One region of the Nodosilinea sp. AN01ver1 genome, then DNA from elsewhere that is predicted to be linked to it. Evidence: riboswitches for the same ligand, from Rfam matches in the RefSeq annotation. Region 1 holds a riboswitch; the other holds the start of a gene.
What was found. A riboswitch is a leader RNA that binds a small molecule or an ion and turns the genes downstream of it on or off. The one in region 1 is predicted to bind cobalamin.
Positions count from the first base shown of each region.

Region 2: another riboswitch for cobalamin. It lies ahead of ACQ4N7_RS21320 (HupE/UreJ family protein); the one in region 1 lies ahead of ACQ4N7_RS11580 (hypothetical protein).

Region 1 covers NZ_JBNXVS010000011.1:132,403-139,649, reverse strand. Annotated here, with positions in the region: gene ACQ4N7_RS11610 (MarC family protein) at 1-349, shown strand, start outside; gene ACQ4N7_RS11605 (pyridoxal-phosphate-dependent aminotransferase family protein) at 413-1,561, opposite strand; gene ACQ4N7_RS11600 (hypothetical protein) at 2,129-2,440, shown strand; gene ACQ4N7_RS11595 (hypothetical protein) at 2,575-2,817, opposite strand; gene ACQ4N7_RS11590 (ureidoglycolate lyase) at 3,039-3,536, shown strand; gene ACQ4N7_RS11585 (DUF1636 domain-containing protein) at 3,607-3,993, opposite strand; gene ACQ4N7_RS11580 (hypothetical protein) at 4,068-4,505, opposite strand; cobalamin riboswitch at 4,618-4,821, opposite strand; gene ACQ4N7_RS11575 (hypothetical protein) at 4,890-5,207, opposite strand; gene ACQ4N7_RS11570 (aminopeptidase P family protein) at 5,460-6,791, shown strand; gene ACQ4N7_RS11565 (response regulator transcription factor) at 6,928-7,247, shown strand, end outside.
Region 2 covers NZ_JBNXVS010000034.1:5,555-12,801, reverse strand. Annotated here, with positions in the region: gene ACQ4N7_RS21340 (DUF4278 domain-containing protein) at 86-271, opposite strand; gene ACQ4N7_RS21335 (hypothetical protein) at 528-692, opposite strand; gene ACQ4N7_RS21330 (FAD-binding domain-containing protein) at 831-2,261, shown strand; gene ACQ4N7_RS21325 (ABC1 kinase family protein) at 2,282-3,928, opposite strand; cobalamin riboswitch at 4,061-4,235, shown strand; gene ACQ4N7_RS21320 (HupE/UreJ family protein) at 4,339-4,947, shown strand; gene pheT (phenylalanine--tRNA ligase subunit beta) at 5,065-7,247, opposite strand, start outside.

The DNA of each region.
Region 1 (7,247 bases):
GGAGCGGCAGGATGTCAGCGTGTTTCCCCTGGCAATTCCGCTGATTGCGGGGCCGGGCAGCTTGGCCAGTATTTTGGTGCTGTCGCGAGAGTCAACCAACTACTACCTGGGGCTGGCCGTGGTGCTGGGCGCTGCTGGGGTCGTGATTTTGCTGTGCTACATTTTTTTGCTGCTGTCTCAACCTCTGGGCAAGGCCCTGGGCCAAATTGGCATTAACGTCGTTACCCGCGTGCTGGGGGTGCTGCTGGCGGCGCTGGCGGTGCAGTACATGCTCGATGGGCTGCTCAGCGTGCTGCAGCTGCCGCCCGCCCAGGCCTTTGGCCTCGATACCGAGCTGCCAGAGATCTAAATGACAAGACCCCAGAATTTCGACAAACTCTGAGGTCTACATCTTTCCTGATCCAGTGGGTCTTTAGGCCAGCAGCACCTGCCCAGCGGCGTTGACCCCAGCGCCAGGGGTCAACTGGTCGTAGTCCAGGTGGGTGAGGGTCGATTCGAGGGCGGCAACGGCGGTTAGAATATCGCGATCGCACACAAAGCCCAGGTGGCCAATCCGAAAGATCTTGCCCTTCAGATGGTCCTGGCCCCCGGCTAAAACAATATCAAACTGCTTCTTCATCACCGAGCGAACTTGCTCAGCGTCTACCCCCTGGGGCATGACGGCGGTGATCGCCGGGCTGGCGCAGTCGTCGGCCCCAAACAGCGGCAGGTTGAGGGCCGCCATAGCGGCGCGAGTGGCCCGCTTCTGGCGATCGTGGCGGGCAAAGATAGCCTCCAGCCCTTCTTTCTGCATCATTTGCAGCGCCGCTTGGAGGGCAAAGAACATATTCACCGGGGGCGTAAAGGGAGTCGTATTCTTAGCCGCATTTTTGCTGTAGGGCTTGAGGTCAAGGTAGTACTTGGGTAGGGTAGCGGTTTCGTAGGCCTCCCAGGCTTTAGCGCTGACGCTTACAAACGCCAGACCGGGCGGAATCATATAGCCCTTCTGGGAACCGGACGCTACCACGTCTAGACCCCATTCATCGACCGGTACCGAGGTGGCCCCTAGGCTGGTCACCGCATCGACGATGATCAGCGCCCCGTGGGCTTTGACATGGCGATTGATGGTTTCCAGGTCATTGAGCACCCCAGTCGAGGTTTCGCTGTGGGTGATAATCACCGCTTTAATTTCTTTAGCGGTGTCAGCCTCCAGAGCTGTTTTAAAGTCGTCAGGATTCAGCGGCTTACCCCACTCGGCGGTAATTTCGTGGGTGTCGAGGCCGTAGGCGCGGGCCACCTCGCCCCAGCGTTCGCCAAACTTGCCGTTGTTGCCCACCAGCACTTTATCGCCCGCGCTGAGGAAGTTGATAATGCCCGCTTCCATCGCCCCGGTGCCGCTAGCGGCCAGCACCAGCACATCGTTCTGGGTTTGATGCAGCCACTTGAGGTTTTCGGTAACCTCGGCCATAATCGCGCTGAACTCACCGCTGCGGTGGCCCATGGGGTGCTTAGCCATGGCCATCAGCACCTGCTCTGGTACAGGGGTCGGCCCCGGAATCATCAGCATTAACTTGTTATCCATGCCTGCTACTGCCCAACTCTGCAAATGAAGAAACAAACCTTCAGCTTACCAACTAAGGATGGGAGGTTTTGCATTTCTTCGCGGCATCGTAAGAAGTGTTAGGGGATTTTGGATTTTTAGATTTCGGATTTTGAATTGGAATGTGGCCGATGGATCTAGGGCCAGGCTCAGGGGGTGAGGGTATGCTGTTAGCAGGGCAGGCGGGTCGAGTCGCTACCGACGGTATCGTCCCTGGTCCAACGTTACGCTAACGACATCCCTATGAATTTTTCTGCCCTTAACCGTCCCCTATTCTTGGCCGTCAATTATCCTCCGCACAGGGCCTGGAAGTTCTATGCCCTCTGGGTTGGCCTGACCGTTTTAGGCTGTGGATTAGCCGTGATCAGCGTCCCTGCTGAGCAAAACCTAGTTATTCCCTATGTTCTGGGAGCTGCAGTCGGTCTCTTGCAGGGGTCAATGCTGCGTTTGGGGGCTTCGGGAACGGTGCGATGGACGCTGGCCACGATGTTAGGGGTGGTTCTGAGCAGAATGGTGCGACCCTATGTTGCCTTTCACAGCAGCTTAATCATGAGTGGAGCCGTTGGGGGCCTGATAATCGGTGGTATTCAGGGGCTGGTGTTTTATACCCAGATTCCTGGGATGGCCTGGTGGGTTTTAGTTCAAATCATTAGCGGTGCGGCTAGCTGGGGGCTGGGCTGGTCTATTTTGAGTTCTGTTACCCGAGCTATCGGCCATACAACCACCGGGTTGATTTTGACGAGCTCTATTGCGATCGCCACGATGTGGGGTATTTCTGCCACCATGACCGGGATGGTGATGTATCGGTTGCTGGCTCTACGCCATAGCCGCCGTGCGCCATTGCCACCCCCTGAATCATGATCCAGGGCTTCTTCTAACTCGTCAATTATTTCCGGGGCTTGCAAAAACATACAGCGACTCAGTGTCCAGTCTTTACTAGATTATTTGCAGGAGACATCGTCACGGGCTGCCCAATGCCGGGCCAGTGAATCTATTTACGCCTGGTCCGCGATCGCATCAGCTAAGCGCTCCAGTTCTTCCTCCAGGGTATTAGCTGGCATGGTTTCCCCAGCTTGCCGATACCAGTATCGGGCGTTGCTGCTGTCGCCCTCGACCCGATGTAGGTAGGCGTGAATCAGGCAGGCGTTGCGATCGCCGTAGGGCTGTACTAGCTCGTGGGCGGCATCCCACTGCCCTGCTTTGGCCAGGGCTAATGCTCTGGTATGGTCACAGCTCATCATGTGGTCCTCCTTCTTCGGTGACGACGACGCGGCGGCAGGGTTGGGCTTGGTTACGGCAACCGATGGCTTTGCTACACCCTTTACAATTGAATCTGTTATCAAGGGAGAAAGAGCCGTAGCTGTCGGCATCCAGCTGTGTGATACCAACCTCACGGCACGGGTTGCTTGATACCAGCTCAACGCTTTTATCTTCTGTGCATCCCAAGCGAGGTTTTGCAATGGCCTTACCTCTGACCCTGTACCAGCTTTCTGCTCAACCCATTACCCCAGAGTCCTTTGCCCCCTTTGGCCAAGTCATCTTCCCCAGCGCTGACGAAGCTCCCTTTGGCCCTGCCGATGCCCAACTCAAGCTAGATGCTGGCATTCCCCGCTTCTACATCATGACCCTGATGAATCGCGGTATGCAGTTTCGCACCATTACTCAGCACCGGCGCTGCACTCAGTGCCTGGGAGCGCTGGAGGGCAAAGACTGGGTCATAGGGGTAGCGCCGCCGGGGGCAGCAGAGCAGCCCAATCCGCAAGACATCCGTGCCTTTCACATCCCCGGTAATTGCTTCATCAAGCTGGAGGTGGGCACCTGGCACGGCGGGCCGTACTTTGAGCACCCCGCCGTCAGCTTTTACAACCTGGAGCTGAGCGATACGAATATTACTGATCACCACACCTGCAATTTGGCCCAGGAGTTTGGGCTGGAGTTTGAGATTGTGAATGGGTAGATGGGTGGATGGGTAGGCGGGTGAATGGGGAGTTTAGATTTCATTGCTTATCTACCTATCCATTCATTCACTAGCGAGCGATAGCAGCTTCCACTGCCTCAGCCGCCAGGGGAGGAAGAACGTAGGCGGTAGATTTTTTGATGACGGGCGATCGCAGCCCGTAGGGCACCTTACCCATATCAGCCGCAGCGTACTGGCGGCAAAATTCTGCCAGGTCGGGGGCGGCCTGGTGGGGCGACAGGTCGTTGAAGATGAAGGTGAGCTTGCCGGGGGCAGACAGGGCAGCGTTGCAGGCGCGATCGCAGGCGGCCATGCAGCGTACCGGCTGTAAATTAACCGTACCGTCTTCGATCTGGGACGCTAACTGGTCAATCAGGTGCTGGCCCCCGGTGGTGTCTCCCGTCTCAGCAGCGGGGAACTTGCACAGGGCGCAGACAAACAGAGTGGGTTGGGTCATAGGAATTGGCAAAATACGTCAATGGACTGCGCCAGCCATTGTTGTGGCCTCGGCGCGGGCGAAATTTAGGGCTGTTAGGGCTGTGGGGTCAGGCTAAACTCGGCGGCGCGATTGCCCATTTGGCGAAAGCACTCCGGCGGCGGCACGGCCCAGCCCTGCAGGCAGGTAATAGCGGGAGACGAGTCGGCCAGCAGCAGCAAAATGGCGTCCTGAGTCGGGTCGTAGGTGGCAATGGCTTCGTCTAGAGACAGCTGCTGATCGACAGCCAGATCCAAGCTGCCCCAGTAGCTAACCAAACTAGCCTGAGCGACAAAGCCCAGAGTGTAGGCTACAGCGGTGCGGCCCCAGTCCACCGTCGCGGTAGCTCCTGCCACCTCGCACACCACCATGCCCCGGCCCTGGGTTAGAAAACCCTGCCAGGCGGCGTGGCCGATGGGCAACCAATACTCGCGAATAAACAGCGGCTGCCAGTTTCCAGAGCAGCCCTGCCACACACTGTCATGACTTCGCATAGCTCTAACCCGCAGGAGGTTGGGTTAGAGGCGCAATTAAAAAGGGCCCTGAGCTACAACACCCCGGGAGCAAAACTTTATAAGCAGTCATCTGTACCTCGCAGATGGAAAGAAACGTGGGCATCCATCGGCGGGCATTCTGACTGACACAATTTTGAATTTGCGATTTTGGATTTTGGTTTCACGTTCCGCCAAAATCTAAAATTCGAAATCTAAAACCGGCTCACAGCTGCGGGACAGTGGCAGATTTTCACTGCGCTTTCCCCGTTTCCTTTAGCGGCTGATCTCCGCTAAAACCGACAGAGTTGCATACTAGCACTTAGGCCGCAGAAATACGTGCAGCCGGTCTAAATTCTTGACCTACGACAATACTTAATAACTGCGCTAGCGCCCCTGGGGGACATGGCGGCGACGGTAAGCGGCCATATAGACCACATTGTCGCCAGCGCGGTGGTCACCGTGGGCGGCAACTAGCCCAGCCGCTTTGACCTGCTTAGCTAAAGCTACGGGGAGGGTAGAGCCGGGCTCGGGGGGAACCCACAGCTGCTTGAAGCTAACGTTCAGTTCTGCCTCTGGAGCCCAGTCTTGCTGGCGCACCCAGCAGCGATCGCGATCGCACCGAATAACCACAAAGTCTGGCACATGGTCATCCTGCCCCTTGAGGCGCACCCGTGACCCTGGCCGAATTGTTAAGGAAGCCATAGCGCTGCACCTGAAGTAGGCTAGCCGTTATAGATCCAACAATAGTTCATTTGAACTGATTTTTGAACGGGAGATATACAAAAAATTAATTATTGAATTTATTCTAAAATATCGCGCTGAGATTTGGGGTTAACAGTCGGCACCGCCGAGTTAACGCCAGGTTTAGACATTCCCAGGGCTGGCTGCTCTAGGGCTAGTGCCTATGCCAGGCGGTTTGTGACAGACTAAAGACGTCGTCGGCTTTGGTTGTCTATGCCCCTTCAGACTGCCCCGCTACCGCTCGCCAGCGTGCTTCAGCAGCGCCGCGATCGCCTCGCCGAACTGCACCCCCAGCCGGTGCTGCTGTGGTCAGGGCAGGCAGTCGCGCGCAACTTTCCGGCCAATGTTTACCCCTTTCGGGCCAACAGCCATTTCTTGTATTTTGCCGGCCTGCCCCTGGCCAAGGCGGCTATTCACCTGGAGGGGGGCCGACTGACCTTGTTTATGGATGACACCTCCCCGGAGGCGGCCCTGTGGCATGGCCCCACCCCCAGCCGAGACGCCATTGCCGCCGAGATTGGGGCCGCAGCGGCCTACCCCTACGCCCAGGTAGACCACTATCGGGCCGAATCTGCAACACTACCCTTCCAGGCCAAATCTGACTCAGATCGCAGCCAAGCGCTGATAGAAGCCCTGGTCGCCCTCCGGCTGCACCACGACGACGAGGCCCTGGCGCAAATCAAGCGCGCCGCCGCCGTGTCGGTTGCCGCCCACCGGGCCGGAATGGCTGCCACACCCAAAGCCGCCACCGAAGCCGAGGTGCGAGCCGCCATGGAGCAAGTGATTGTGGCCGAGGGCATGACCTGCGCCTACAACAGCATCGTCACCGTCCACGGCGAGGTGCTGCACAACGAGCAATACCACCATGCCCTGGCTGCCGGTGACCTACTGCTGGCCGATATCGGGGCCGAAGCCCCCAGCGGCTGGGCCTCAGATATTACCCGCACCTGGCCGGTGTCGGGACGATTTACCGCCCCCCAGCGAGATATCTACGACGTGGTGCTGGCCGCCCACGATGCCTGCATTGCTGCGGCCCAACCCGGCGTCGAGTACCGCGATCTACATCTGCTCGCCTGCCGCACCCTGGCCGCAGGGCTGGTCGATCTGGGTTTGCTAAAGGGCCACCCCGATAGCCTGGTCGAACAGGACGTCCACGCCCTGTTCTTTCCCCACGGTGTAGGGCATCTGCTGGGTCTAGATGTGCACGATATGGAAGATCTGGGCGACGTGGCGGGGTATGCACCGGGGCGCAGTCGCAGCGATCGCTTTGGCCTGAAGTTTCTGCGGCTCGATCGCCCTCTGGCGGTCAATATGGTAGTCACCATTGAACCGGGGTTTTATCAGGTGCCCGGCATTCTAGGCCCGGCCCGGCAGTCAGGTCGATATAACAACACCGTCAATTGGGAACGACTGCAGGATTTTCAGCAGGTGCGCGGCATTCGTATCGAAGACGACGTACAGATTACCGCCACCGGCTGCACCGTTTTAACCGCCGCGCTGCCCACCCAAGCCGCCGCCGTCGAGGCGTTGGTGAGCGGTGGATAGAACTCCAGGTGAGTGCCGTCTAGCGGTTGCTGGGGTCAGGGGTTAGACTACCTTTATAAAGGTTTAGCCTTTTGCAGGCTATTTCACCCCTCTAGGGGCTGATATGATTGCAGTGAGCAGTTTTTAACCGTTCCCTATGAATTCTGTAAATCTCGCGGCCCAGTCCCAGCCTAACCTCAGGGTTGGCTTAGGTCGAGTACTGGTGGTCGAAGACGAAGAGCTAATTCGAGAAACGGTGGCCCTGGGCTTGGCCGAAGAGGGGTTTGACATTCTAGTGGCCGAAGACGGTCTGACGGCCCTCGATATGCTGGGGGGCACCTCAGTGTCGAGCCGCGCCGATCGCCCCGAAATTAACCTGGTAGTGCTCGACCTGATGCTGCCCGGCATGAACGGGCTGGATCTGTGCCGCCTGCTGCGTCACCAGGGCATTGATGTGCCCATTTTGGTACTCAGCGC
Region 2 (7,247 bases), on a different contig from region 1:
ACGCAGCAATTGGACCTAGAGGGCCTATAAAAATGGGGCAGGCTGATACTCAGCCTGCCCCATTCGTAGGTAGAAAAAGCGTAGCTTACACCGACTGGTTGTACTTGACGCCTCGGTAGGTCATTTCAACCTGATGGTAATGACTCTTCTGGCGATGAACATGCCGCCAGGTGGCCGGGGCTCCCCGGTAGGTGCCAGCGGTTTCTACGCCATCGCTCTGCACCTGGGGCAGTTGTACGTCGTACTGAGCACCACGATAGGACAGCTTCATGTCAAAAACTCCACGTTAAGGGTATCGATACAGCAGCGTTACCCCCAGCCTGGTTGCGCGAATAGTGAGCAAACTCGCTGAGTAAACTGTAGCTATATTTACAGTTTAGTTTGCCAAGATCTGGGTTTCAAGCTTTGCGATCGCCCCGACACGATTGTTATCAGTTCTCAATACAGGGCTAGATACCAGGTTCAGGGGTGAGGAAAGCGCCTCAACCCCGAACCCCATGCCGCCCTTTCCCGCTTTTTCCTTAAGGCTAAGACTTACGGCTGTTTTCGGCTACTTGCAGGTTGAACTCGGCCTGGGTGAGCAGAGCCGCCACCTGGCAGGCGGCATCGGGGGAAAGGGCAGGCTGGCTCTCCGATAAAAAATCAAGGTAGCCATTGAAGGTGCGCATAATGATTTGCTTGTTTTGCAGCATGGTTGATCTCCTCAAAAAGGCTGAGCTTGCAGACCGAATCTGCCCCATGATAGAAGCTGCCTAACCCCGATTGCTAATGTCGTTATACTGAATATTCGTTGATGGGAGCCGTTTGCAAAGGATGTTGGGGCTGCAGCTATGGCCGATTTAGTGTTGTTTTGGCACCGCCGTGACCTGCGCTTAGGCGACAACGTGGGCTTGAGTGCGGCGCGCGATCGCACCCCCCATGTCACTGGCGTCTTTTGCCTTGACCCCGGCATTTTGCAAAATGGTGACGTGGCCCCGGCGCGAGTGGCCTACATGGTTGGCTGCCTGGAGGCGCTACAAACCGCCTACGCCGAAGCGGGCGGACAGCTCCTGATTCTTCAGGGCGATCCCCGTCAGAAAATTCCGGCTCTAGCCCAGGCGCTGGGGGTCGATGCCATCTACTGGAACCGCGATGTAGAGCCCTACTCGCGCCAGCGCGACACCTGTGTGGCCCAGGCGCTTAAGGACGCGGGCATTGAATTTCACACCACCTTTTGGGATCAGCTGCTGCACGCGCCGGGAGACGTGCGCACCGGGGCGGGCGAGCCCTACAGCGTTTACACGCCCTTCTGGCGCAACTGGATCAAGCAGCCGAAGGCCGAGCCGCTGCCGGCTCCCCCAGGGCTGCAACCCCTCAGCGCCAAGCAAAAAGAGGCGGCGCAAAAAGTAGGCTGTACGGAGCTGCCCAGCGCCGCCGATCTGGGCTTTGGCTGGCAGAACGGGTTTCCGGTAGAGCCGGGAGAGCAAGGGGCGCTGGAGCGGCTGGAGGCTTTTTGCGACGACGATCGCGCCGTTGCCGCCTACGACGAGCAGCGCGACTTTCCCTTTGTTGATGGCACCTCGCGTCTGAGCGCGGCGCTGAAGTTTGGGGCGGTGGGCATTCGCACCGTGTGGGCCACCGCCGATGCCGCCTACAGCCGCTGCCGCAGCGACGAAACCCGCGACAACGTGCGCACCTGGCAGCAGGAGCTGGCCTGGCGCGAGTTTTATCAGCACGTCATGTACTTTTTTCCGGAGCTGGCTGACGGCCCCTACCGAGCGCCCCTCAAAGATTTTCCCTGGATCAACAACGAAGACCACTTTGCCGCCTGGTGCGAGGGGCGCACCGGCTACCCGATTGTGGATGCCGCCATGCGCCAGCTCAACGAGATCGGCTGGATGCACAACCGCTGCCGCATGATTGTGGCCAGCTTTTTGACCAAAGACCTGATTGTCAACTGGCAGTGGGGCGAGAAATATTTTATGCAGCACCTGGTAGATGGCGATCTGTCGGCCAACAACGGCGGCTGGCAGTGGAGCGCCTCCAGCGGCATGGATCCTAAACCGCTGCGAATTTTCAACCCGGCCAGCCAGGCCCAGAAGTATGACGCGGAGGCCGAATACATTCGCCAGTGGGTGCCCGAACTCAGATCGCTGGATACCGGAGCCCTGGTGACGGGGAAGATTGCGGAGCGCGATCGCGGTGACTACCCGGCCCCCATTGTCGACCACAAGACCCAGCAGGCCCTATTCAAAGACAAGTACAAAGCCCAAAAGGCCTGAGCCTGTGCCGGGGCGATCGCCTATCGCCGCCGCCTGGGGCGCACAATGCTAAACAACAGCCACAGGCCAAAGAAGCTGGCCGCCGCGAATAAAACAATGCTGAGAATTTGCCCCTGGGGCGACTGACGGCCCGTGGCCACGATCGCTGCTCCCACGATTAAAGCGGCCACCACAATGCTAAACGACTGCCGCGTAGAGGCCTCGTCGAGGCTGCGGCGCAGGTCGTCAACTCCCTGAATCTTGAGGTTGAAGGTGAGCTGCTCTGAACTGAGGCGATCGAGCAAAAAGCCCACCTGGCGCGGCGAACTCAGCGACAGGTTGCGAAATTCTAGCCCCGTGCGCAGCAGCGCCAGCAGTGGATCGTCGCCGACTAGCTGCTGCCGAAACAAGTCGGCCATCAGCGGGCGCACTTCGTCTATCAGGTTCACGCCCGGATTGAACTGGCGAGCCGCCCCCTCCAGGTTGGCCAGCGATTTGGTAAACAGCCCCACATTGGCGGGCCAGCGCAGGTTGTTGCGAATGCCCGCCGCCAAAATTTCGCCAAAAATTTCGGCGGTGTTAATCTGCTCCAGGCTGAGGCCGTAGTAGCGGCCCAGCAGCCGGGTGTAGTCGCTCTCCAGCCGAGCCAGGTTAACCGGCTTCAGCGGTTCGGCCAGCTGCAACGTGAGCTGGGCGCAGCGCTGGGCATCGCAGTTGACAATGGCCAGCACCATCTCGGTCATGGTGGTGCGGGTGCGCGGATCCATGTGGCCCATCATGCCGCAGTCCAGCAGGGCCAGGCGACCATCCACCAGGTAAAAAATGTTGCCGGGGTGAGGGTCGGCGTGAAAGAAGCCATCGACAAAATACTGTTTAAAGAAGGCCCGAAACAGCAGTGTCGTGGCTTTTGCCCGCAGCCCCACGCTGTCGCTGTGGAGATCTTCGGCCCGCAGGTCGGCCTTGAGCAGGGGGACACCCTCCAGCCACTCCATCGCCATAATTTTGGAGTTGGTGAGTTCCCAGTAGATTTCTGGCACAATCAGCTGGCCAGCGTCGTACCAGGCGCTTTTGGAGAGGTTGAGCCGCAGCTGATCGGTATAGGTCGCCTCAGTGGTGAAGTCGAGTTCGGCGTTGAGGGCGTCGGCAAATTCTTCGGCCAGCTCGACGACGTTGTAGCGCTGGCCAAACTGGGTCGCCGACACCAGTCGAGCAATGTCGCGAATTAACGTCATGTCGCGCTCGACCTGGCGCTCAATGCCGGGGCGCTGCACCTTGAGGGCCACCTGACGGCCATCCTTCAGTACAGCCTTGTGGGTTTGGGCGATCGAACCCGCCGCGATCGCGTGGTACTCCAGCCGCTCAAACAGCTCCTCCGGAGCAGCCGCCAGGGACTGGCGAATGTGAATTTCGATTTCTTTGGGGTCTACAGCCGGAACCGTGCTCTGGAGGCTGCTGAGTTCTTCAATGTAGGCCGGGGGCATGAGGTCGGGGCGGGTGCTCAAGAGCTGACCCAGCTTGACGTACACCGGCCCCAGGTCTGTCAAAATGTTGCGCAGCACGGCGGGGGGGGGCAGCTCGGGCTCGTCGGCTTGGCCCCCTACCAGCAGCCGTCGCATGTAGTCCCAGCCGTGGCTCAGCACGACTTCGACGATCTCTCTTTGCCGAGCCAAACGAGACGATGAAACCATTGCAAACTGAGATACAGATGGATTGATGCTAACGCAATCACGTTAAGGCTTTGTCGCTAACGACTTAACCCGGCTGGCCTGTTCCGGTGACTATTGATAAACCTGCGGCAGGACGGCCTGCCCCCGGTGCTATGATGCTTGGGCGCTATCGGTTCCGGTGGGGATCAGCCACCGGAGGCAACGGGGAAAGTGCAGTGTAAGCCTGCCGCTGTCCCGCAGCTGTGAGGTCGTTTTTGCATTTGGCGAAATATTCCGTTAAACACAAAAACGACCGAGCCAGAACGCCCGCCGATCGCATCTCTGTTTTTCGTCGTTCTTCTTTCGTCTGCGAGGTACGGATGAATTATTGCTTTGCTGCCCTGAGATCAGTCGGGGCTGGTTTACGGTCGAATCTGGTCGGTCGTGGCACTGTGGGGGCAATTGCGGCCCTACTGCTGCTGCCGCTGCCCAGTCTGGCCCACCACCCGCTGGGTGGACGGGTGCCCGTCACCTTTGCCGAGGGCTTTTTGTCGGGCCTGGGGCACCCCGTGATTGGGCTTGACCACCTGGCTTTTGTGGTGGCGCTAGGTTTACTGGCGGCGGTCAGCGCCTGGGGCATCGCGATCCCCGTAGTTTTTGTGCTGACGGCTATGGTCGGCACGGGGCTGCACCTGGCCGAAGTCACGCTACCGGCGGCGGAACTGGCGATCGCTGGCTCGGTGCTGGGGTTTGGCCTGCTGCTGGCGCTCAAAAATCGACCCCAGAGCGCGGTAATTGCCGGACTGGCGGCGATCGCCGGGCTGTTCCACGGCTTTGCCTACGGTGAGGCCATTTTTGGCGCTCAAACCATGCCGCTGGTGGCCTATTTAGCGGGTTTCACGACAATTCAGCTGACGATCGCGATCGCGGCCTTTTGGATTGGCCGACAGCTGACCCAGCGCACGAACCCCGTCTTTGTGCAGCGCGCTGGCCTGGTAATTTGCGGTATTGGCGCTGCGTTTTTAGCCACAACGCTGCTAGAAACCGTCTTGCCCGTGTAGATTCCCCCCTGTGGGTCCATCTCTAGCCATCTGGGGCAAACACCGTTTGCCCCAGCCAACGTTCGTCAGGCAGAATGCCGTCTTACAAAATGCGGATCTGGCGCAAATCCCTGCTGTCTAGCTCCGCAGGGTGACGCCGAACTGCTTTTCTAGGGCGGCGCGCACTTTTTGGTGAACCGGGTCGACCGCATCGTCGGTGAGCGTTTTCTCTGGGGAGCGATAGACCAGGCGAAAGGCAAGACTGCGCTGGCCCTCGGGCACGCTTGTGCCCCGGTACTCGTCGAACAGATCCACCGACTCCAGCAGTTTGCCTCCGGCTTTGGTCATGGCGCTGGTCAGCTCGGCTACCGCTACCCCTAGAGGGGCATAGAAGGCGAGGTCGCGATCGCTGGCCGGAAAGGTAGAGTAGGCCGCATACTTGACCGACTTTTGCAGCACTGGCACCAGGCAGGTCTCCAGGGCCGACCAGTTGAGCTGAAACACATACACCTCAGCGGGCAGCTGACGCTGCTGGCGCAGCTGGGGGTGGAGCTGACCAAAGCGGCCCAGCTCTAGCCGTCCCCGCACCCACAGCGATGCGGTGCGACCGGGGTGAAAGCGCGGGTCGGTGCTGTCGGGGCGATAGTCAACCGCCAGCCCCAGTCGACGAAATACGCTGTCTAACCGGCCCTTGGCTTCGTACCAGGTGAGGGGCTGCTCTTGTCCACTGGTAGGCCACTGGCTCGATCGCCCGTCGCCGCCAACAATGCCGCCCACCGCCTCGGCTTCGTGAATGCCCGCCTCGTCCTGCCAGAAAATGTGGCCGATCTCAAAGCCGTTGAGGGGGCCGTTGCTCTGGTTGAGGTTAAAGGCGTAGGCCTCGATCAGACCGTCAATTAAATCCTGCCGCAGAGCCGAATATTCAGGAAAGAGGGGGTTGGCCAGGGTGACCTGGCGATCGCTGGTGGGCTTGGTCAACGAGTAGTGCAGCAGCTCGGTCAGCCCCGCCGCCCGAAAGGCCTCCCGCAGCCGTCGACGCAGGGCGGCCTCTACCGAGAGGTAGCCGCCTACCGCCTTTTGGGGCAGGGTGTCGGCGAAGTGGTTGTAGCCGTAGAGGCGAGCAATCTCTTCAATTAAATCGATCTCGCGCTCCAGATCGCGGTAGCGGTAGGCGGGCACCGTCACGGCCCACACGCCTGCGTTGTCGGTTGGAAACACCTGACAGCCCAGCGTCTCCAGCAGCTGCTGAATCGTTCCTGGCGGCAAGTCTTGAGGCGCTTGACCCAAATTGACCACCTGACCCAGCAGCTGAGTCACCCGGCTCAGCCGCAGGGTCAGCACCCGCTCGGGAATCGTGGCCCCAAGGGCCGTGGTAGCTACCGTTTGGGCGACCACGGTGGCCCCGGCCAGCTCCTGAAGCAGCTGCAGGGCGCGATCGCAGGCCAGCCCCAGCTCAGCCGGGTTAACGCCGCGCTCGTAGCGAGCCGAGGCCTCGGTGCGCAACCCCTGACTGCGGGCCGATTTGCGGATCGCCGCCGCGTCAAAAAAGGCGGCCTCTAGCAGAACGGCCTGGGTGCCGTCGTGGACTTCGGTGGCTTCACCACCCATCACCCCGGCCAGGGCGACGGGCTGATCGCTGGCGGTAATCAGCAGCGTTTCGGGCTGCAGCTGGCGCTTTTGGCTGTCCAGCGTCACCAGGGTTTCGCCGGGCTGGGCGTAGCGAACCCCTAGAGCTAGCCCAGCATCGGTAGTGGGTAGGCGATCGCGATCGAAGGCGTGCAGCGGTTGCCCCCACTCCAGCAGCACGTAGTTGGTGATATCCACCACGTTATTAATCGGGCGGGTGCCCGCCGCCACCAGGCGCTGCTGCAGCCACTGGGGAGACGGCCCCAGCTGAATATTCTCCAGCATCGTACCGATGTAGATCGGGCAGGCTTTCTCATCGGTCAGCGCGATCGCCGGAGCCGCCTTACTCTTGGGCACCGTCGGCGGTTGGATAACGGGCAGCCGCAGGGTTGCCCCCGTAATGGCCGCCACTTCGCGGGCAATGCCGACCATACTCAGGGCATCGGCCCGGTTGGCGGTGGAGGTGACATCTAAAATAACGTCGTCGAGACCCAGCAGAGGGCGTACATCCTGCCCCAGCTCCAGCCCATCGACCTCAAAAATATGAATGCCCTCCGAATCCTTCGCCAGGCCCAGCTCGGCCAGGGAGCAGATCATGCCCTCTGAGGGCACCCCGCGCAGCTTGCGAGGTTTAATGGTGAGATCGACCACCGGCAGATGCGTGTCCACCGTCGCCACCGCCACATAGATATCGG